Regions from separate parts of the Mesorhizobium sp. KR9-304 genome, predicted to be linked through region 1. Evidence: predicted binding sites of a transcription regulator. Region 1 holds the regulator's gene; each other region holds the start of a gene.
The links. Region 1 encodes PhoB, which activates phosphate uptake and scavenging genes when phosphate is short. Its sites were predicted from a motif close to TGTCATNNANCTGTCAT; they were not measured.

Region 2: ABLE71_RS13890 (LTA synthase family protein) is a predicted target of PhoB. The motif match lies at 5,295-5,311, and genes of this name have one in related genera.
Region 3: ABLE71_RS13505 (bifunctional 2',3'-cyclic-nucleotide 2'-phosphodiesterase/3'-nucleotidase) is a predicted target of PhoB. The motif match lies at 2,558-2,574, and genes of this name have one in related genera.

What each region holds. Positions count from the first base shown of each region.
Region 1 is NZ_JBDZDN010000001.1:2,122,892-2,129,923, forward strand. Features, by position in the region: gene pstA (phosphate ABC transporter permease PstA) at 1-309, shown strand, start outside; gene pstB (phosphate ABC transporter ATP-binding protein PstB) at 323-1,138, shown strand; gene phoU (phosphate signaling complex protein PhoU) at 1,179-1,886, shown strand; gene phoB (phosphate regulon transcriptional regulator PhoB) at 1,917-2,606, shown strand; gene ABLE71_RS10260 (vanadium-dependent haloperoxidase) at 2,712-4,031, shown strand; gene ABLE71_RS10265 (CRTAC1 family protein) at 4,034-5,644, shown strand; gene ABLE71_RS10270 (ROK family transcriptional regulator) at 5,677-6,918, opposite strand.
Region 2 is NZ_JBDZDN010000002.1:337,870-344,901, reverse strand. Features, by position in the region: gene ABLE71_RS13910 (cyclopropane-fatty-acyl-phospholipid synthase family protein) at 1-1,246, opposite strand, end outside; gene rplI (50S ribosomal protein L9) at 1,496-2,077, opposite strand; gene rpsR (30S ribosomal protein S18) at 2,341-2,589, opposite strand; gene rpsF (30S ribosomal protein S6) at 2,589-3,077, opposite strand; gene ABLE71_RS13890 (LTA synthase family protein) at 3,343-5,145, opposite strand; gene fabD (ACP S-malonyltransferase) at 5,469-6,410, shown strand; gene ABLE71_RS13880 (hypothetical protein) at 6,425-6,748, shown strand; gene fabG (3-oxoacyl-[acyl-carrier-protein] reductase) at 6,756-7,032, shown strand, end outside.
Region 3 is NZ_JBDZDN010000002.1:251,970-259,001, forward strand. Features, by position in the region: gene ABLE71_RS13495 (Dabb family protein) at 1-26, opposite strand, end outside; gene ABLE71_RS13500 (hypothetical protein) at 220-348, opposite strand; gene ABLE71_RS13505 (bifunctional 2',3'-cyclic-nucleotide 2'-phosphodiesterase/3'-nucleotidase) at 480-2,471, opposite strand; gene ABLE71_RS13510 (toll/interleukin-1 receptor domain-containing protein) at 2,815-3,507, opposite strand; gene ABLE71_RS13515 (5-formyltetrahydrofolate cyclo-ligase) at 3,750-4,316, shown strand; gene ABLE71_RS13520 (TIR domain-containing protein) at 4,332-5,648, opposite strand; gene ABLE71_RS13525 (Lrp/AsnC family transcriptional regulator) at 5,732-6,205, opposite strand; gene ald (alanine dehydrogenase) at 6,363-7,032, shown strand, end outside.

The DNA of each region.
Region 1 (7,032 bases):
GTCTTTCATCACGTCCTGCCGCTGGCGATGCCAGGTATAATGACGGGCACCATCCTCGGCATGGCGCATGCGCTTGGCGAGACGGCGCCTCTTTTGATGATCGGCATGGTCGCCTTCATCGTCGACATTCCGGGCGGCTTCACCGATCCGGCGACGATTCTCCCAGTCCAGATATTCATGTGGGCTGACTTCCCCGAAGCAGGCTTCCAGCAGAAAACCTCTGCCGCGATCCTAATCCTGCTGGCATTTCTGGTAATCATGAACGCGATTGCGGTGATCCTGCGCAAGCGTTTCGAGCGGCGCTGGTAGCGGAGTTGAGGATATGAACATCATGACTGAAGCGGCCGTGGAGCAGAAAATCATGACTGGTTTGGACGGGCCGGTCTTCAAGATGAAGGGCGACAAGGTCTCGGTCTACTACGGTGAGAAGCGTGCGCTGTTCGACGTCGATCTCAACATCCGCGAAAAGCAGGTGACAGCATTGATCGGCCCCTCGGGCTGCGGCAAGTCGACCTTCCTTCGCTGCCTCAACCGCATGAACGATACGATCAGCATAGCCAGGGTGACCGGCAGAATCACGCTTGACAACGAAGACATCTACGACAAGTCGATCGACGTCGTGGAGCTCAGGGCCCGCGTCGGCATGGTGTTCCAGAAGCCGAACCCGTTCCCGAAGTCGATCTACGAGAACATCGCCTACGGCCCGCGCATCCATGGCTTGACCAAAAGCCGGGCGGATCTCGACGAGGTCGTCGAGAGGAGCCTGAAGAAGGCGGCGCTCTGGAACGAGGTCAAGGACCGTCTCACGGAATCCGGCACCGGCCTGTCGGGCGGTCAGCAGCAGCGCCTCTGCATCGCGCGTGCCATCGCCGTCTCCCCGGAGGTGATCCTCATGGACGAGCCCTGCTCGGCGCTCGATCCGATCGCCACCGCCAAGGTCGAGGAGTTGATCGACGAACTGCGCTCAAACTACACGATCGTCATCGTCACCCACTCGATGCAGCAGGCGGCACGCGTCTCGCAGCGCACTGCGATGTTCCATCTCGGCTACCTCGTCGAGGAGGGCGCTACCGACAAGATGTTCACCAACCCCGACGACAAGCGTACCCAGGACTACATCACCGGCCGCTTCGGCTGATTGACTGTTCCTGTTGCGACAGATCACGAGGACCTAGATCATGGGCGAACATACGGTCACCTCGTTTGACGAGGACCTCGACCACATCCAGCGGCTCATCCGCGACATGAGCGATCTCGCAGGCTCGATGGTCGGCTCTTCGATCCGTGCGCTGCTTGCATCCGACAATGCGCTTGCGCAGCGGGTCGTTTCCGACGACGTGATCATGGACGCGCGGCAGCGCGAGATCGACGACCGTGCGATCACCCTGATCGCCAAGCGCCAGCCCATGGCACAGGATCTGCGCGCGGTGGTCGGTGCGATCCGCATGGCCGGCGATCTCGAGCGAATAGGCGATCTAGCGAAGAATATCGCCAAGCGCGCCGGCGCGGTCGGGCAAGGTGCTGCGCCACGCGGCCTCTCGCACGGCATCGAGGCCATGGCGGAGCTGGTGCTCGGACAGGTGCAAGGTGTCGTCGGCCTCTACGTTGCGCGCGACGCCGACGGGCTGCGCACCCTGCGCATGGACGACGAGAAGATCGACGTCAAATACACGGCGGTGTTCCGCGAGCTTCTTACCTACATGATGGAAGATCCGCGCAACATCACGGCCTGCACGCATCTGCTGTTCTGCGCGAAGAATCTCGAGCGCATCGGCGATCACGTGACCAACATCGCGGAAAACGCCTATTATGTGGTAACCGGCGAGCAACTGCCGGCGAACCGTCCCAAGCTCGACGAGACCGCGCTGGCGGTTCTGGCCGAGTAGGATCAGGACACACCCAAGGGACACCCGAAGATGATCGCGCCGAAGATCATGGTGGTGGAAGACGAGGAGCCGCTAGGCGTGCTCCTGCGCTACAATCTCGAGGCCGAGGGCTACCAGGTCGAGATCGTGACGCGCGGCGACGAGGCGGAAATCCGGCTGCAGGAGCATGCGCCCGACCTGCTTGTGCTCGACTGGATGATCCCGGCGATCTCGGGCATCGAGCTCTGCCGGCGGCTCAGGATGCGGCCCGAGACGCAGCGCCTGCCCATCATCATGTTGACGGCGCGTGGCGAGGAGAGCGACCGCGTGCGCGGGCTTTCCACCGGCGCCGACGACTATCTCGTAAAACCATTCTCGACGCCGGAATTCATGGCGCGGGTGCGGGCGTTGCTCAGGCGCGCCAGGCCCGAGGTGCTGTCCTCGGTGCTCAAGGTCGGCGACATCATGCTCGACCGCGAGGCGCACCGGGTCTACCGCAAGAAGAACGAGATCAAGCTCGGGCCGACGGAATTCCGCCTGCTCGAGTTCATGATGCGGCACCCCGGCCGCGTCTTCTCACGCAGCCAGTTGCTCGACAATGTCTGGGGCGAGACGATCTATATCGACGAGCGCACCGTCGACGTGCATGTCGGCCGCCTGCGCAAGGCAGTCAACAATGGACGCATGCCTGATGTCATACGCACGATACGCGGCGCCGGCTACGCAATCCGCGAAGACTGAACTTCCGAAAATCTGACCGCCGCAAGCGACTCTTGCCGAGCCGACGTGTCCGGTGCATATTATTCCGGGCGCCGAAAAAAATAAAAAGCGCTTTTGGGAGGGGTCATGCGTTTACTGGGCCGCGTGCTTGCGGCGTGTGCTGTCATTGCGCTGGCGTGGTGCGCGACGCTGCCGGCCAAAGCGGCCGATCGCCCGACGCCGCAGGAAATGCTGCGCGACTGGTATTACCTGATGAACGAACTGGTTCGGCACACGGCGACTTATTCGCCACCGGTAGCAAGTCGCTCATTCGGCTATCTGGGTGTTACCGCGTTCGAGGCAGCCGTGGGAGGCTCGGACAGACTGGTGTCACTGGCGGGCCAGTTGCCTGGGCTGGATGCGGTGCCGGCGCGCGATGTCGCCGCCGTCTACGATGAGACGATCGTCATAAATGCCGCGATGTCGGATGCGATCGTCTACTATTTTGGCAATACCGGTCCGACGGGGCTGCGCGCTATCAAGGCCGCGCAGACGAAATGGCGCGGACGGGCCATTTCTGGCGTCTCCGAGGACGTCGTGGTGCGCAGCGAGACATTCGGCAAGGCCATGGCCTCCAGTATCCACGAATGGTCGCTGACCGATGGCGGCGCGGTCATCGACAATATGGGATTCCCTGAAGATTGGGATTTACCCAAGGGGGAAGGCAAGTGGGTGCCGACCAGCCCGATCCGCCAGCAGCAGCTGCCGCTGCTGCCCGAATGGGGAAATAACCGTACTTTTGCCGTGCCTTCTGGCGCTACCTGCAAGCTACCGGGCAACCCGCCCTTCAGTTTCGAACCGGACACCCAATTCTACAGGGAGGCCAACGAGGTCTATGAGACCGTCAAGAATGCGACGCCCGAGCAGGCAACCATCGCACGCTTCTGGTCCGACGATCCGATGCTGTCTATGACGCCCCCGGGCCACTGGGTATCGATTGCCCTCCAGGTCGCCGAACGCGCCAACCTGTCGCTGGAAGACAATGTCGACCTGCTCGCGCGCATGGGCGTGGCCATGTCGGATGCCTTTGTCGGCTGCTGGCGCGAGAAATACGCCTACAACCTCATTCGCCCTATCACCTATATCAAGAAGGCCATCGACCCCAAGTGGGAGCCTATTCTGAATACGCCGCCCTTCCCGGAGTACCCCAGCGGACACAGCACGGTGTCCGGCGCCATGGACGCAGTACTGACGGGGTTCTTTGGTGACGACTATGCCTTCGAAGATAAGACAGGCTCGCCCGACGGACGCAAACCGCGCAACTACAAGAGTTTCCATGAGGCCGCCGAAGAGGCCGGCATCTCCCGGCTTTATGGCGGCATCCATTTCCGCTCCGCCATAGTCGATGGGCTCGCGCAGGGGCGGTGCATCGGCGAATACACGAACGCGCTCAAGACGAGGAAATAACCATGCGCCTCGCGTCTTTTGGACTCGCTGCAGCGCTGGGGTGCGCCGGGGTAACCACCGCGTTTTCCGTGGAGAATTCGCCTGATATCCCGAGCTTCGTCGAGGAGACCGCAAGCGCCGGAATCGACAGCGTCTATAAGGGTGAGTGGGAGTACATGGTCGGCGGCGGCGCGGCGTCCTTCGACTGCAACGACGACGGATATCCGGAGATTTTGCTGGCCGGCGGCGAGCAGCCCGCGAAGTTCTATCGCAATGCAAGCAGCCAAGGCGGCGCGCTGAAGTTCACGGCCGAGCAGAGCGGTCTTGAGTTGGACAAAGTCACCGGCGCCTATCCCCTCGACGTCGACGGTAATGGCGTCAGGGATGTTGTGCTGCTGCGTGTCGGCGAGAACGTCGTGATGCGTGGCCTAGGCGGCTGCAGGTTCGAGCGCGCCAACGAGGAGTGGGGCTTCACCGGTGGCGATTCATGGTGGACCTCGCTTGCGGCGACCTGGGAAAAGGGCGCCGACTGGCCGACGATCGCGGTCGGCAGCTACATCGACCGCCACGAAGAGATTTCTCCCTGGGGATCGTGCACCGACAACTTTCTGCTGCGCCCTGCGGCCGGCGAGCGCAAGTTCGGCGCGCCGGTCGCGCTGAAGCCGAGCTTCTGCCCGCTGTCGATGCTGTTCACCGACTGGAACCGGTCCGGCACGCCGTCGCTGCGCGTTTCCAACGACCGCGAATATTACGAAGGCGGCCAGGAGCAGATGTGGAAGATCGAACCGGGCATTGAGCCGGCGCTCTATAGCGCTGCCGAAGGGTGGAAGTTCCTGCGCATCTGGGGCATGGGCATCGCCAGCTACGACCTGAATTTCGATGGCTATCCGGAATATTTCCTGACCAGCATGGCCGACAACAAGCTGCAGACGCTGGCGGTGGCGCCGGCGGACGGCGCCCCGCCAAAGCCGTCATACGCCGACGTCGCCTATCCCAGGAACGTCACCGCGCACCGGCCCTATAAGGGCGAAGACCTGAAGCCCAGCACGGCCTGGCACACGCAATTCGAGGACGTGAACAATGACGGCCTCGTCGATCTGTTCATCGCCAAGGGCAATGTCTGGGATATGCCGGATTTCGCGATGAAGGATCCCAACAACCTGCTGCTGCAGCAGAGTGACGGCAAGTTCATGGAGGCCGGCGACAAGGCCGGCGTCGCCAGCGTGGAGCAGGCGAGGGGCGCGGCGCTCGCCGATTTCAATCTCGACGGGCTGGTCGACCTAGTGGTGGTCAACCGCAATTCGCCCGCGCAGATTTGGCGCAACGCCAGCACGGACGTGGGACACTGGATCGAAGTGAAGATCGAGCAGCCGGGTCCGAACCGCGACGCCATCGGCGCATGGATCGAGATACGCTGCGAGGGCATGCCTGTCATGCGGCGCGAAGCGACGGTCGGCGGCGGACATGCCGGCGGTCAGTTGGGCTGGCGGCATTTCGGGCTGGGCAAGGTTTCGGCGGCCGAGCTGCGCGTGATCTGGCCAGACGGCACCAGCGGAGACTGGCAGCCTGTCGACGCCGGCCGCTTCTACATATTGAAGCGCGGGGAGCCGCCCCGGGCGTTCGATCCGGCGTAGGTTTGCTCGCCGGCCGCGCGGCTTGCGCCGGGTCAGGCGACCTCCTTGCCGGCGTCGAGCGCCTCTAGGCCGACGGCGAAAATCTCCTGGTCGACGAAGGCAAGCGCCCGCATCGCGCAGCCCTGCAGGATGAGCGGCAGCTCATCGGCCACAGTGTCGAACGATATGGCGTCGGAGTGCTGACCACCGGCAGTCTGCGCGATGGCGGTGCGGATGTACGGCTCCAGGAGGTCGAATGCGGCGGCGCCACCCCCGACGAATGCGACCGGCGCCGGGTCGATCAGCGCAAAAAGGCTGCCGAGACCGTAGCCGATGGCGGTGCCCGCCGTGCGGTAGGCCTCTCGTTCCGCGCCTTCCCCCGAGCGGGCGCGGGCGGCAAGCGCCACCATGTCTGCATTGCCGATGCCGTCCTCCGGCGTGGAGTACTCGCTCTTACGATGCGCGTTGCGCCAGATGGCGTAGTCGCCCGCATAGGCCTCGACGCAGCCGCGCCGGCCGCAGCGGCAGAGCGCGCCGCTTGGCTGGTGGATCATGTGACCGAATTCACCGCCTGACGATCGCGTGCCTGTGAACAGCTCCCCCTTCAGCACCAGTCCCATGCCTATGCCGTGCGAAAGCAGGATGGCGATGAAATTGTCGCGGTAGCGGGCCGGATCGCGCCAGCGCAAGGCGACCGCCATCATATTGCAGTCATTCTCGACCGTCGTCGGTATGGCGAACTCGCGCTCGAGCATGTCGGCGAACGGAATGTCGCGGTGCGGCGTGATCGGCGACCAGAGCATGACGCGGGCGGCAGCGTCGCTGATGCCCTGGATCGCTAGGACGATGCGCAGCGGCTTCAACGGGCCGGTCGAGCGTCCCGTGGTCAGCCGGCGCAGCATGGCGACGAGTTCCGCGACGAGTTCGTCGCGCGATATCGTCGCGGTCGACAACCGCCGGTTCTCCTCGACGACGGGCACGCCGGAATAATCGACGATCGCAGCCGAAAGATCGCTGAGCGACAGAACGGCGACGATCACGGCGCCGGCCTTGGGATTGAGCGACAGCGCCACCTGCGGCCGTCCGCGCCGCGCGGTCGCATGCTCGCTTCCTTTCGTCTCGGCGAGGATGCCTTCTGATATCAGGTCGGCCGAGATCGCGGATATGGTGGAATGGCTGAGGCCGGTGGCGGACGCGATCTCAGTGCGCGACGGTTGGCCGGCGCGGCGCACCGCGGCGATTACCATCGCGCGGTTGCGACGGCGCAGATCGTCATGGCGCATCCCTGCCGACATATTCAAACGCCTCCTCCAAGTCCCGCCGCCGTCGGCGGCAGGGGCCCGCCCGACAAAGCAGACTTGCAGCCGGCTTGCCAAGCATAGTTCTTCCGGACCAAGCGCTGGACCGGA
Region 2 (7,032 bases), on a different contig from region 1:
CCTTCATTTCCGGCTCATGCGCGGAGCCGTGCAAGGCCAGCGCCTTTTCGCACTTCTCGATATAGCCGCGCGTGATCGGCACGGTATCGTTCTTGCGCGCCAGCTGGATCTGGAGAACCACCAGGTCCTGCCAACGGAAGGCGGCCTCCGACCCGGCGAGATAAAAATCCCACATGCGGCAGAAGCGCTCGTCGTAGATCTCCTTTGCCCGGTCGCGGTTGGCGAGGAAGCGCGCCCGCCAGTTCTTCAACGTATCGGCATAGTGGAGCCGCAGGATTTCTATGTCGCTGACGACGAGGCCGGATTTTTCAATCGCCGGCATGACCTCCGACAGAGCGGGGATGTAGCCGCCCGGAAAGATGTATTTTCGGATGAAGGCGCTGGTCGCATAGGGCGGGCCGCTGCGGCCGATCGTATGCAGCAGCATGACGCCGTCCGGCTTCAGCATCTGCGCGCATTTGTCGAAAAAAGTGCGGTAGTGGTTGATGCCGACATGCTCGAACATGCCGACCGATACGATGCGGTCGAAGCGTTCGGAAATGTCGCGGTAGTCCTTGATCTCGAAATGCACATGGTTGTCGAGATGCTCGGCCTGGGCGCGCTCTGTCGCGACCGCATGCTGCTCGGTCGACAGTGTGACGCCGAGCACTTCGGCCTCGAAGGTCTTGGCGAGATAGAGCCCGAGCCCGCCCCAGCCCGAGCCGATGTCGAGTACGCTCTGGCCCGGCTTCATCTGCAGTTTGGCGGCGATATGGCGCTTCTTGGCAGCCTGCGCCTCCTCCAGCGTCATGTCGGGCCGCTCGAAATAGGCGCAGGAATACTGCATGTCCTCGTCGAGGAAGAGCCTGTAGAGTTCGCCCGAGAGGTCGTAGTGGCGCTGCACGTTGCGTTTGGAGCGGACTGCGGTGTTCACCTGATGCAGGCGGCGGAAGGCGTGGCGCACGCCTTCGATCGCCTTCGACCACATGGCGTCGATGCCGCCCGGCCCCATATTCTGGAAAACGACGCGCAGTAGGTCGAGCGTATCGCCCTGGACGATATCGAGATCGCCATCCATGAAGGCTTCGGGAGCGGCGAGCATCGGATCGAAAGCGATCGCGCGTTCGGCGCGTGACGTCTTGATCAGGATGTGGACGGGATCGCCGGTGCCGTCGCCGAACGCGTGCGTCACGCCGTTGGGGCCCGTTATGCACAGATTCCCGGTGCGGACCAGGCCGGCGACGACACGCTGCAGCAGTTTGTTCACGGCACAGACCCCACTCCAACAGGGAACGGTTGGCCAGTGTGCCGAATTTGTCGCGGTTTGAAAAGTTCCCTCTGGCACAAAAGCTGCCTCAGGCATCGGGCCAACTGCCGGCTCCTGCCAAGCAAAACGATGCTTGCCGGCAACCAAGATCGGACATGCCGCGCCGGAAGAACAGGCCTGTGCCAAGGCCCAGAAAGCAAAAAGCCTGGGACGACCCCAGGCTTTCCGCGGTTTAGGTGGCGCAGACGGTCAGGCTTCTTCGCCGGCGGCCTCTTCCTCGTTCGGATCGAAGAACGCGTCGGGGCGGGCGTTCTCGTTGATGTCATCGCCGTAGATCGCCTCGGCAGTGGTCAAGGTCTCGCCCTTGGCCTGGCGCTCGGCCTCGTCCGCCGTGCGAGCGACGTTGAGCGTCACGGTGACCTCTACCTCGGGGTGCAGCGCGATCGCCACATTGGTCAGGCCGATGGCCTTGATCGGCTGGTTGAGCAGGATCTGGTTGCGGTTGACGCTGAAGCCTTCAGCCGTGATCAGGTCGGCGATGTCGCGCGTCGAGACCGAGCCGTAGAGCTGGCCGGTTTCGCCGGCCGAGCGGACCGCGACGAAGCTCTTGCCGTCGAGCGTCTCGGCGACCTTGCTGGCTTCCGCCTTGCGCTCGAGATTGCGCGCCTCGAGCTGTGCGCGCTGGCCCTCGAATTTATGCTTGTTGGCCTCGTTGGCGCGCAGCGCCTTGCCCTGCGGCAACAGGAAGTTGCGGGCAAAGCCGTCCTTGACCTTGACGGTGTCGCCCATCTGGCCGAGGCGGGAAATGCGTTCGAGAAGAATGACTTCCATGGTTCTGTCCTTTCGATGCCCGAAGGCCCCAAATCGCCCGAAGGCTTGAATCAAAAGACGAGGTCAGGAAGCAAGGGCGCCTGGCGCCGGTTTCGCTGTCCTGCCTGTCTGGCAGTTAGGGCGGCCATGACCCCGAAAAGTGCAGACTTCTCGGACAAGATCATGGGCAAGTGAAGCGCCCAACCCGGGATTTAATATGTGCTGCCGACCGCGCCCGTCGCGGAAGGAGCCGGCGCGGACGAACGCCCGCGCCGGTAAGCTCGTTACTTCACGATATAAGGCAGGAGCGCCAGGAAACGCGCGCGCTTGATCGCCTTGGCGAGTTCGCGCTGCTTCTTCTGGCTGACCGCCGTGATGCGCGACGGCACGATCTTGCCGCGCTCGGAAATGTAGCGCTGCAGGAGACGCACGTCCTTGTAGTCGATCTTCGGGGCATTGGCTCCGGAGAACGGGCAGGTCTTGCGGCGGCGATGAAACGGACGCCGGGTCGGGATCTGGTTGATGTCGACCATTATTCTGCAGCTCCTTCAACAGCTTCACGCGGGCGGCGCGGCGGGCGATCGTCGCGGTCGCCAAACGAACGCGGACCACGATCGCCACGGTCGCGGTCGCCGAAGCTGCGCGGGCCGCGATCACGGTCGCCGAAGCCACCGCGGTCGCCACGCTCGGAGCGCTCTTCGCGCTTCTGCATCATGGCGGAGATGCCTTCCTCATGCGCCTCGACCTTGACGGTCATGAAGCGCAGCACGTCTTCGGAGAGGCCCATCTGGCGCTCCATCTCCTTCAACGCCGCCGGCGGGCAGGTGAGGTCCATGAGGGTGTAGTATGCCTTGCGGTTCTTGTTCACCCGGTAGGTGAGGGACTTCAGTCCCCAGTTCTCAACCCGACCAACGCTGCCGCCGCCAGCGGTGATGACGCCCTTGTACTGTTCGACAAGCGCATCGACCTGCTGCTGCGACAGATCCTGCCGGGCAAGGAACACATGCTCGTATAGTGCCATTGTTCTCTAGCCTTTCGTTTCACGTCCCTGTCCGGTTCCCGCGGCAAAAGCCTCTGCAACTTGTCTGATCCTTCGGGAGCCTGGTGGGCTGCCTCGGGAGAGAAAGGCGCATTCGAGACGGTCGAGAGCGGAGACACGGGAGGCCGAAGCGCCTGCGGCTTCATCAAGGAGGCAACGCCTCCAACCCTCCGTTCAGCCCCCAGCAGGACCGGCAGATTGCGGCGGGCTATATAGGGGAAGGCCGGAAATGGCAAGCCCTGGGCGGTTACACGCCGGCCGGCCTGGGCAGGTTGGGGAAAAAGCGCTTCACCGTCCGCTGCTTGCCGAACAGCGCGTCGTACTGCAACAGCCGGAAGTCGTTGATCAGCGGGTCGATCAGTTTCTCCTGCGACCAGTCGGGCGTCGAGCCGGCCGGCGAGATCAGCACATGCCGCTCGATGACGTCGTATTTGGCGTCCACGCGGCCGAGGAAGCCTGTGTAGTATGGATGCTCGATGCCCGCCGCCTTGAACAGCTTCAACGGGATCAGCGACGGGCTGATCGCGCCGATATCCTTCATCGCGCCGTTCCTGTTCGACCAGACGACAAGCGGTGTCTCCCGGTGCAGGGCGAGCGCCTCCGGTGGCTCGCGCCGCTCCGGAACGGGCTCCTTGAGGAAGCCGGTCTCCGTATAGCCCTGGTTCAGCGGCGGCAAATGGTCGCCGAAGAAGACGATCACGGTGTGCCGGTCGCGCTTCGACGCCCAGTCCATCAGCCGTTTCAGGCTATGGTCGGCGTCGGCTATGCCCTCGGCATAGGAACGGATCGACTGGCGTGTCCAGTAGCTCGCGACCGAATCCACCTTTACCTTCGGGTCGCTATAGCGGTTCGGCTCATAAGGGCCGTGCCCCTGCAGGCTGACGGCGAAGGTGAAAAAGGGCCGGTCAGTTGCGTCCGACCGCCTGATGATTTCGTCGGTCAGCGAATCGTCCGACACCAAAGGCCCGCGCGAGGCCATCGGCGGCAGTTTCTCGATCGAGAGGAAGCGGTCGAAGCCGAACGCGTCGTAGACGTGCTCGCGGTTCCAGAACCAGCCCTCGAACGGATGAATCGCCGTCGTGTCGTAGCCCTGCGAGCGGAAGAAGTTCGCCAGCGACGGCACCGGCCCGCGGACATATTGCTGATAGGGAATGCTGCCATAGGGCAGGAAGGCGTTGGTGAAGCCGGTCAGCGCCTCGAATTCGACATTGGCGGTCATGCCGCCGAACTCGGGCGAGAACATCGAGCCGGAACGGACGGAGCGAACGGTCGGCATCGGGTCGGGCGTGATCGTCGTGCCTGGAAGCAACGTCGGGTCCCAGAACGATTCGCTCATCACCACGATGATGTCGGGCTTGTCGTCAGGCATGGCAACGCCGGTCGGGCCGGGCCGGATGGCGTCGAGCACGTCGTCCTCATAGCTCGGCGGCGCCGTGACCTTGGCCATCGGAACGTTGAGCGCGAATGCGATGGCAAAGCCGTTCGACGCATAGTTCTCCTTCTGGTCCCACATGATCGGGATGATCTGCAGCCGGTCGCGGGTCCAGGAGAAGGTGGCGAAATCCATGATGGAGGCGAAGAACGCAAGCGCCGGCAGAACGATGGCGAGCCTCGCCACGCGCATACGCCAGCGGATCGCCGGGAAGCGCCGGCGCCAATGCCGCCAGAGCGCGACGAGCAGCAGAAGCGCGACGACGCCGCCAACGCCGATCATGACTGCCGCCATAGGTCGTTCCTTGACCAAAAGCGGAGTCAGTTCGACGATCTGGCGGGAATAAAGGAAGTCGGTCGGATAGAGAGGATCGCCGAGATAGTGCGATTTCTGGTGGCCGATCGCAGCCAGCAGCAATGCGACGGGCGCGATGAACAATATGCCATTGTGACGGCGCCCGAACAGGGCATCGAAACCGATAAGCAGCAGCGCGAACAGCACGATGGTGGTCCAGCCCGGACGGAAAGGCTGCTGGAAAAAATTGAGGGTCTGCTGCAGCGAGCCGCGCGCAATGAGTTCGACCAGAAAAACCAGGACGGCCGAAAGGAGGACTGTAATCGTAAGCGACCCGGCGCGTTCAAGCGTCCGCCGCTCGCGCCAGCGGAACCCGCTGCGCCCGGTATCGGTCTCGTCCGCCGCGGGCGATATGACCGCATTCTGCTTTGCCAACTCAAGATCCTCAATGCGTCTTAGGACTGCAATCTACCTGTCATGGTTCCGTCACAAAAAACCAGTCCCTGTGTCGGAAATGAGAAGCCGGCGTGGTTTTTTCCGGGTCAGTTTTGGCATGTGGAATGGCTTCGGCAATTTGCTGCTGCCCTTGACTTGGCCATCCTGCTTGTTTCAGAGGCAGGCGTCGCAACGAAACCGGGACCCCAAGCATGGCCATCGCATTCACGTTTCCGGGGCAGGGCAGCCAGGCTCTGGGCATGGGCAAGGATCTTGCCGAGGCGTTTCCCGAGGCCCGGAAAGTGTTCGAAGAGGTCGACGACGCGCTCGGCGAGAAGCTGTCGAAGCTGATCTGGGAAGGCCCCGAAGAGACGCTGACGCTCACCGCCAACGCGCAGCCGGCGCTGATGGCGGTCTCGATGGCGGCGATCCGGGCACTGGATTCGCGGGGCTTTGTGCTGAAGGACAAGGTCGCCTACGTGGCCGGCCACTCGCTCGGGGAATATTCCGCACTTGCCGCGGCAGGCATGTTCTCGGTCGCAGACGCGGCGAAGCTTCTGCGCATCCGCGGCAACGCCATGCAGGCTGCCGTTCCAGCGGGCGTCGGCGCGATGGCGGCGATCCTCGGGCTGGATGAGCCGGCCGTCGAGGCCGCATGCGCCGAGGCCGCGCAAGGGTCGGTGTGTCAGATCGCCAACGACAACGGTGCCGGACAATTGGTGATTTCGGGCGAGAAGGCGGCTGTCGAGCGCGCCGCGAAGCTCTGCACCGACAAGGGCGCCAAGCGCGCGCTGATGCTGCAGGTTTCGGCGCCCTTCCACTCGGCGCTGATGGCGCCGGCGGCCGACGTCATGCGCGAAGCGCTGTCGAAGGTCGCCAAGCAGGCGCCGGCCGTGCCAGTGGTTTCCAACGTCGTGGTGCAACCGCTCAGCGACCCGGACGAGATCGTCAAGCGGCTGGTGGAGCAGGTGACCGGCCGCGTCCGCTGGCGCGAGACCGTCGAATGGTTCGGCGCCAACGGCGTGACGGCGCTCTATGAAGTCGGCGCCGGCAAGGTGCTTTCGGGCCTGGCGCGCCGTATCAACCGCGACGTCGCTACCGCCGCGATCGGCACGCCTGCCGACGTGGAAGCGGCGCTGGCGGCGCTTGGTTAACTGCGAGGGTAGGGATGCTCACCAAGCGGCAAACGATCAAACTATGGTTTTTGACGGTTGCCGCATTTTTGGTTTGGACTTTGGGCGGATGGCTGGTTCTTCAGCATCAGCCTGACGGCAGTCCGTTGATCCAGTGGTATTCCGGGGCTGCTGTAGGCATACTGCTGTTTGGTGTTCTGCTTACGTTTTCGATAGTCTTCTCCAGCTTGTTCCATCTGATGTTTGTCGCTACACGCGCCGACGACATCGTCCGGAAAAACGGGCACGTCCTGTATTGTGTTTTCTGGAGAGAACTGCAGGACCACATCGACAATTGCGTAAAAGCCAGCCCGAAGTGAGGGAAACATGTTCGAACTGACCGGCCGCAAGGCACTCGTGACAGGCGCTTCCGGCGGCATCGGCGAGGCGATCGCCGAGATGCTGCACGCCCAGGGCGCGATTGTCGGCCTGCACGGCACCAAGGTCGAGAAGCTCGAGGGCCTTGCCGCCAAGCTCGGCGACCGGGTCAAGATTTTCCCGGCCAACCTCTCCAACCGCGACGAGGTCAAGGCGTTGGGCCAAAAGGCCGAAGCCGAGCTCGAAGGCGTCGACATATTGGTCAACAATGCCGGCATCACCAAGG
Region 3 (7,032 bases), on a different contig from region 1:
CTGAAAAACACGATGTGCCTGATCAAATCCGCCTCCGGAAGCATGATCCCGAACCGTCGGAACCGGTATTCGGGCGCGAAAGCGCTTGACGCTCGCGAGGCGTCTTTTGTGTCGGCTTGCCGCCGAGGTCAACCGTGACGAATTTACGCGCCGGCGCTGGAGCAATTACGAGAAGACTGGAAACCGGGCTTCCGTCTGGAACTGCGGCAAAAACAAAGCCTACGCGCCGACAATTGCGGTGAGGCGCTTCAGCTCCATAACGCCATAGGTGATGTATCGGCCCTCATTGTAGCCGAAGTCCCAGATGAGGAACGCGGTCACGATGCAGATTCCGATGACGTAGCGCATGGCCTGCTCCCTTGGCTGACGGAATCATCCGCCTTTTCAATCCCGCAGGCAAGCTGTGGCGTTGCGGCGTCATTCCGCGCCGACAGCAATTCAGGTCAGCGCGAGCCGCTGTCGAAGGTGGGCGCCAGGAATCACAGTGCGATCCGGTATTTCGCGAATCCCTCTGCTCCATCCCCCGCCGGCTCGATCTTCACCGCCTTCACGCCGGCAATGTGGTCCTTCGCCTTCGGCCCGGTCTCGAAGATCACCGTCGCGCCCTCGACCGGCGCAAAGCTCCAGTTGGCGTCCGCGGATGGATTGATCGTGCCTTGCTCGAGGATGAACCGCACGATCACGTCCCGGTTGGTGTCCGGCGCCTGGAAAATCACCTTCGAGGCATTGATCTCGGGGAAATTGCCGCCGCCGCCCGCGCGGTAGTTGTTCGACGCCACCACGAACTTCTGCGACGGATCGATAGGCTTGCCGTCGAACATGAGATCGACGATGCGGCTCGAACTCGCGTTCAGCACCTCACCCTTCGGCCCGTATTTCGGCGGCTGCGACAGGTCGATCCTGTAGGTCACGCCGTCGATCACATCGAAATTGTAGGACGGGAAGTCGAGGTTGATCAGCGGCTGGTCGGCCTTGCCCTTCTCGATCCGGTTGAAGATGCCGGCCGACATCTCCAGCCATTCCTTCACCTGCGCGCCTGATATCGCCACCGCCTGCACCGTGTTGGGATAAAGATACAGATCGGCGACGTTCTTGATCGCCACGTCGCCGGCCGGAACGTCGGTATAATAGTCCGCCCCGCCGCGCCCACCGGCCTTGAAGGGGGCCGCCGCCGAAAGCACCGGCAAATCCTTGTGCTCGGTGTCCTTCAGCATGTCCTTGATATACCAGGTCTGCGCCTGCGAGACGATCTGCACGGACGGGTCGTCGGCAACCAGCGCGAAATAGGAATGCAGCGGTGCGGAAGTCTTGCCGACCGGCGTGCGCACATAGGCAAGCGTCGCTTCGTGCTCGGCCTTGGCAGCGTTCTCGACCTCGGTCTTGCTTTCGACCAGCGCCTGCGTCTTGCCGTCGACGCGCTTGGAGATCGGCCGCGCCTCGGCGGTCGAGCCGACCACCTTCCAGTCATTGCCGTCCCGCTCGAGCATCAGGTCGATCAGGCCGAGATGCGAGCCCCAGAAGCCGCCCATCACCCCCGGCTTGCCGTTGACCAGGCCTTTGGCGCCATCGAGCCCCGGCATGTCCGTGCCGTCCTTCCCTTGGAACTTCGGTCCGGGGAAGTCGAGATGGCTGTGGCCGGTGACGATGGCGTCGATGCCTGGCACCATGGCGAGCGCCAGCGATGCGTTCTCCGCCATCTCGACATAGCCCGGCTCGCCCATGCCCGAATGCGACAGCGCGATGATGATGTCGGCGCCCTCTTCCTTCATCCGCGGCACCCAGGCCTCTCCTGCCTTGACGATGTCGCGGGTCATCGCCTTTCCGGTCAGGTGGCGCGAATCCCAGGTCATGATCTGCGGCGGCACGAAGCCGATCAGCCCGATGCGGATCGGGTGCTCGTCGCCGCTTCCATCCTTGATCGTCTTGTCGACGATCACGTAGGGCTTCAGGAACAACTCGTCCTTGGTTGGATCGGAAGCGAGCTGGCCCTTCGTCAGATTGGCGCAGACGAACGGGAAGTTCGAGCCCGCCAGCACCTTGAACATGAAGTCCAGCCCGTAGTTGAACTCGTGGTTGCCGAGCGTCGAGCAGTCGTAGCCCAGCGTGTTCATCGCCTTGACGACGGGGTGGACGTCGCCCTCCTTCATGCCGCGCTCGTAGGCGATGTAGTCGCCCATCGGGTTGCCCTGCAGGAAGTCGCCATTGTCGACCAGGATCGAGTTGGTCGCCTCGGCGCGGATGGCGTCGATGATGGTCGCCGTGCGCGCCAGGCCCATCGTGTCGTTCGGCTTGTCGGCGTAATAGTCGTAGGGGAACACGTGGACGTGCAGGTCCGTGGTCTCCATGATCCTGAGATGCGCCTGGTTGGCTTGCGCCCGCGCCGAGAACGGATGCAACACCACCAGCGCGCCCGCTGCGGCGGAAGCGGCCAGGAATGACCGGCGTGACATTGGGTGAAGCATCTCCGGCATGGTTTTCTCCTCGGGAAACTCGGATGGGAAAGACAGTCCCGGCGAAGAGTTTCGCGCCGAAACTTCGCCAAGTCCAGCATGGCCAGGTGACGCCGGCATGACCCTTTGCCGGGTCTTAACCGCTGGCCGCGCTTTCGTACCCGTCACACTGCGTGTTCAGCCGGGCACTTCCCTGACCGGAGACGTTACGCAGCAGATGCCGCTGCTCTCACACGCGATCTTCGGACGCCGCAAGCGAACGGCTGCAATTTGGTTGAGCCCTATAGAACCTGTGTGTATTCGAGGTCACCGCAGCCAACGCGAACAACAACGACCGGACATCCTTAGGCCATATTATGCGACGTCATCGAGGGAGAACTATGAATTCAATCTGTCTTATTTCAATCTGTCTTATTTCATAGACTTTATCACCACTTTTCAGAAACTTGCTGTCGATATTGTTGCGTATTCCTGGGCGCGCCGGGCTGTCGATCCGTGCAAAGACGTCAACAAGCGATGTCGTGCCAGGCACTTCAACTAGTTCGTCCATTTTTATCGTTTGCTGGGGGGCCTTTCCCAAGAAATGATAGCTAGCTACCCCGATCCCGACCCCCGCGAGTGTTAGCAGCACGGGCCTATGCCATGCTAACAACGCAATCCGCCAACGCGCGACTTTCGTGGCGGTAAATGGACGAGAATCAATTGCCGCAACAATCGAGTCGATCGACTCATCGATCGACTTCGCCTTGATCGTATGGATGCCTCGAAAACCCATCGGCGGGGCTGCGTCGTCGATGGAGATCGGGACCAGTTTGCCGTCCTGTCTTGCCGCATCCGCCTCGTCTCTCACGAAGTCGGACCCAACCGAGTTCTTCGACCATATAACGACGACTCGCTTTACCCCGCGTAGAATGTCCGGGATACTCTTCCGGAAATCCTGACCGCCGAGCAAGCTGCCATCCCACCAAACGGTAAGTCCGCGAGCACACAACGCGTCGTAAAGACGCTTGGCATGTGCCGCATCTTCTCTCGCATAGCTTATGAATACATCGAACAACAGTAGCCGCCCGGCTGGGTATAATGAGCCAAGATAGCGCACAATGTGTTTGCCGTGAACTCCCGTACTCTGTTGCTGCCAGATCGGAGTTCGATTGTGCAACATTTAATGTCGCACCCGGCAGGGCGTACCGCGCCCCGCGGGGATATGGGAGCCTCATAAGTCGAACTTGCCGTTGATCTCGGCCACTGGGCGCTCCCCATTTTCATGCACGAACTCGCTTCCAACCAGGTGCGGCGTCGATGACACCGCCAACCTGGCCCGAAATCGCCCGCTGGCGGAAAACCGAGCGCGAGCGCCTGATCGCTGCCCGGCTGGCGGTCCCGGCCGAGGCGCGGGCCGCCATGTCCGCGAGGATCGCCACGCAGCTCGACGCCATCGTCGCAGACGTATCGGGCCGCATCGTCAGCCTGTACTGGCCGTTTCGCGGCGAGCCCGACCTGCGCCCCTGGCTGGCTTCGCTCGCCGCGCGCGGCGGCACGCCCGCCTTGCCCGTCGTGGTGGAAAAGGCGCAGCCGCTGATATTTCGCGCCTACCGTCCGGGCGACCGCCTCGAGAAGGGCGTCTGGAACATCCCGATTCCCGCCGAAGGCGATCCCGTCATGCCCGACATCGTCATCGCCCCCCTCGTCGGCGTCGATCCGCGGAACTACCGCCTGGGATACGGCGGCGGCTTCTTCGACCGCACGCTGGCCGCGCTGCCGCAAAAACCGCTTGTCATCGGTGTCGGCTACGAGACGCAGCGCATCCCCACCATCCACCCTCAGCCGCACGATATTCCGATGGATCGGATCGTGACGGAAGCGTGAACTGCGAAGCGACGACTACTGCGAAGCGACCTTCGTCCCCATCGGATCGTCGCGTGCGGAATCCACGATAAGGATCCGCAACACGCCTATGCCGCCGTCAAACGAATCGTCGTTGAATACGAACTTCGTCGCGCTGCGCTTCTCGAAATACGGGACTTGCGGCCGCTGCGGCTTCTTCAACGAGCTCTTGCCGAGGCGAACGATGTTTTTCCGCCCGGTTTCGGCAGGCTCTTCCTCGTCTTCGACGACCGGCTCGGACATCTTTTTGAAAATCAGGTCGTAGGTCCCGACAATGTCGTCCGCCGATGTCTGCAGGACCTCGAGGAACGCCTTCGCGAACGGTGAATGCTGGCCGGGCTTTCCGTCGGACGACGCCTGCCCCTTGGACGCCGAATAGATGACGTACATGCCGTCGTCCTTCTCGGCCAGCGGCGACTCCGCCTTGATCTCCTGCTGCAGCGCCGTCAGGTTGATTCCCCCCTTCACCGTCCGCGCGGCGCTGTCGTACACTGCGTCGACCGGGACCAGAATGTCCTCTCCGTCCAGATTGACCGCGTTCCCGGCATAGTAGAAGACCCCGACCCCGCCACTCACGGACAACGTCGTCTCAAAGGTCTTGATCGCCTGGGCGAGGCCTTCGGCGTCCATGTCGCCCTTCTTGATGACGGTGAACCCGCGCTGTTCCAGCGCGGCCGCAACGGCGTCGGCGTCGCGTAGCGGATTCAGAAGCTTGGCGATGTTGCGATAGTTCTGGTTTCCAATGACCAGCGCCAGGCGTGACGGGCGGGACTTCCGCTCGCTGCCCGCTAAGTTCTTCTTCCACCAGCCCTGGCCGGGGACAGGGCCGCCGGAATACGCCCACGCCCCGGCCAGCGCCAGCAGCAAGACGCCTGCTGCCGCCACCACGGAGCGGCGCGTGACCCGCCCACGGCTGATCTGCGGGATGGCCTTCTTCGCCGGAGCCTTGTCGCCCCGCAGCGCGGCGACGATCTGGTCGAGGCAAAGGTCGATGTCCCCGGCCGCGATCGTGTGCAGGTCGCCGAACCCGAACGGCGGCGAACTGCCGTCGATCGACAGGGGCACCAGCTTGTTCTGTTTCTTGGCTTCCGACGCCTCGTCGATGACGAATGCCGAATTGACCGACTCCCGAGACCAGAGGACGACGACCCGCGGGGTGGCGTCGATGACGCTGCGGATCCGGTTGCGGAAATTCTCCCCGCCCACCAGTTCCCAATCCCACCAGACCGACACGCCGCGGCCGCGCAGCGCCTCGCACAGTCGTTGCGCGTAGTCCCTGTCCACGCGCGCATAGCTGATGAAGACGTCCCACATTCGATCGCCCGAAATCGCCCTGCCGACAGTGTACTACACCTCCGCCATCATCCGCGGCAACATTCCGGCCCAGGCGCTCGATCTCACGCCAGTTCCGGCTTCATCCCCATCGCGGTGCGGTCGACGATCTCGCGCAGCGCGAAGGACGAGTTGATCTTGGTCACATGCGGCATGGCGGTCAGCCACTCCTTGTGGATGCGTTCATAGTCCTGCAGGTCCTTGGCCGCGATGCGCAATATGTAGTCGTATTCGCCCGACATCAGGTGGCAGGACAGGATGTTGGGACAGCGCTTCACCGCCGCCTCGAATTCCGACAGCGTCTTCTCGAACTGGCCCGACAGCGAGATATGGACGATCGCCGTCATCTGGTGGCCCAGCGCGGCGTTGGAAAGCCGCGCGTGGTAGCCGCGGATGACCCCCGATTTTTCGAGATTGTCGAGCCGGCGCGAGCAGGCCGACTGCGACAGGCCGACCTTCTCGGCAAGTGCCGCATTGGGCATGCGGCCGTCCTTCTGCAGCGACTCCAGAATGGCGATATCGATCCTATCCAGCGACAATGTTCGAATTTCCTTCGAATGAACTGCGGTTTCGCGCAACGATTAACGCCCAAAGCCGTTATGCGCAACGGCATTCGCAAACACGTTCGACGCGATTTCTGCTCAAATGCCGATATGCAGGGAACAAGGCCGCGTAAGGCCAACTGGAGATCATGAGATGCGCGTCGGCTGCCCGAAGGAAATCAAGAACCACGAATACCGCGTCGGCCTGACGCCGGGCGCCGTCCGCGAATATGTCGCCCATGGCCATGAAGTGCTGGTCGAGACCGGCGCGGGCTCAGGCATCGGCGCCGACGACAACGCATACCGCGCCGCCGGCGCGACGATCGCCAGGACGGCCGAGGACGTGTTCGCCAAGTCGGACATGATCGTCAAGGTCAAGGAGCCGCAGGCCAACGAGTGGGTCCAGCTGCGCGACGGCCAGATCCTCTACACCTACCTCCACCTCGCTCCAGATCCGGACCAGACGCAGGGCCTGCTCGCCTCCGGCGTCACTGCCATCGCCTACGAGACGGTCACCGACGACCGCGGCGGCCTCCCGCTGCTGGCGCCGATGTCGGAAGTCGCCGGCCGCCTGTCGATCCAGGCCGGCGCCACCGCGCTGCAGAAGGCCAATGGCGGCCGTGGCGTTCTGCTCGGCGGCGTGCCGGGCGTGCTGCCGGGCAAGGTCGCGGTTCTCGGCGGCGGCGTCGTCGGCCTTCATGCGGCGAAGATGGCCGCCGGGCTCGGCGCCGACGTCACGATCATCGACCGCTCGATCCCGCGTCTGCGCCAGCTCGACGACATCTTCAACGGCCGCGTCCACACCCGCTATTCCAGCATCGAGG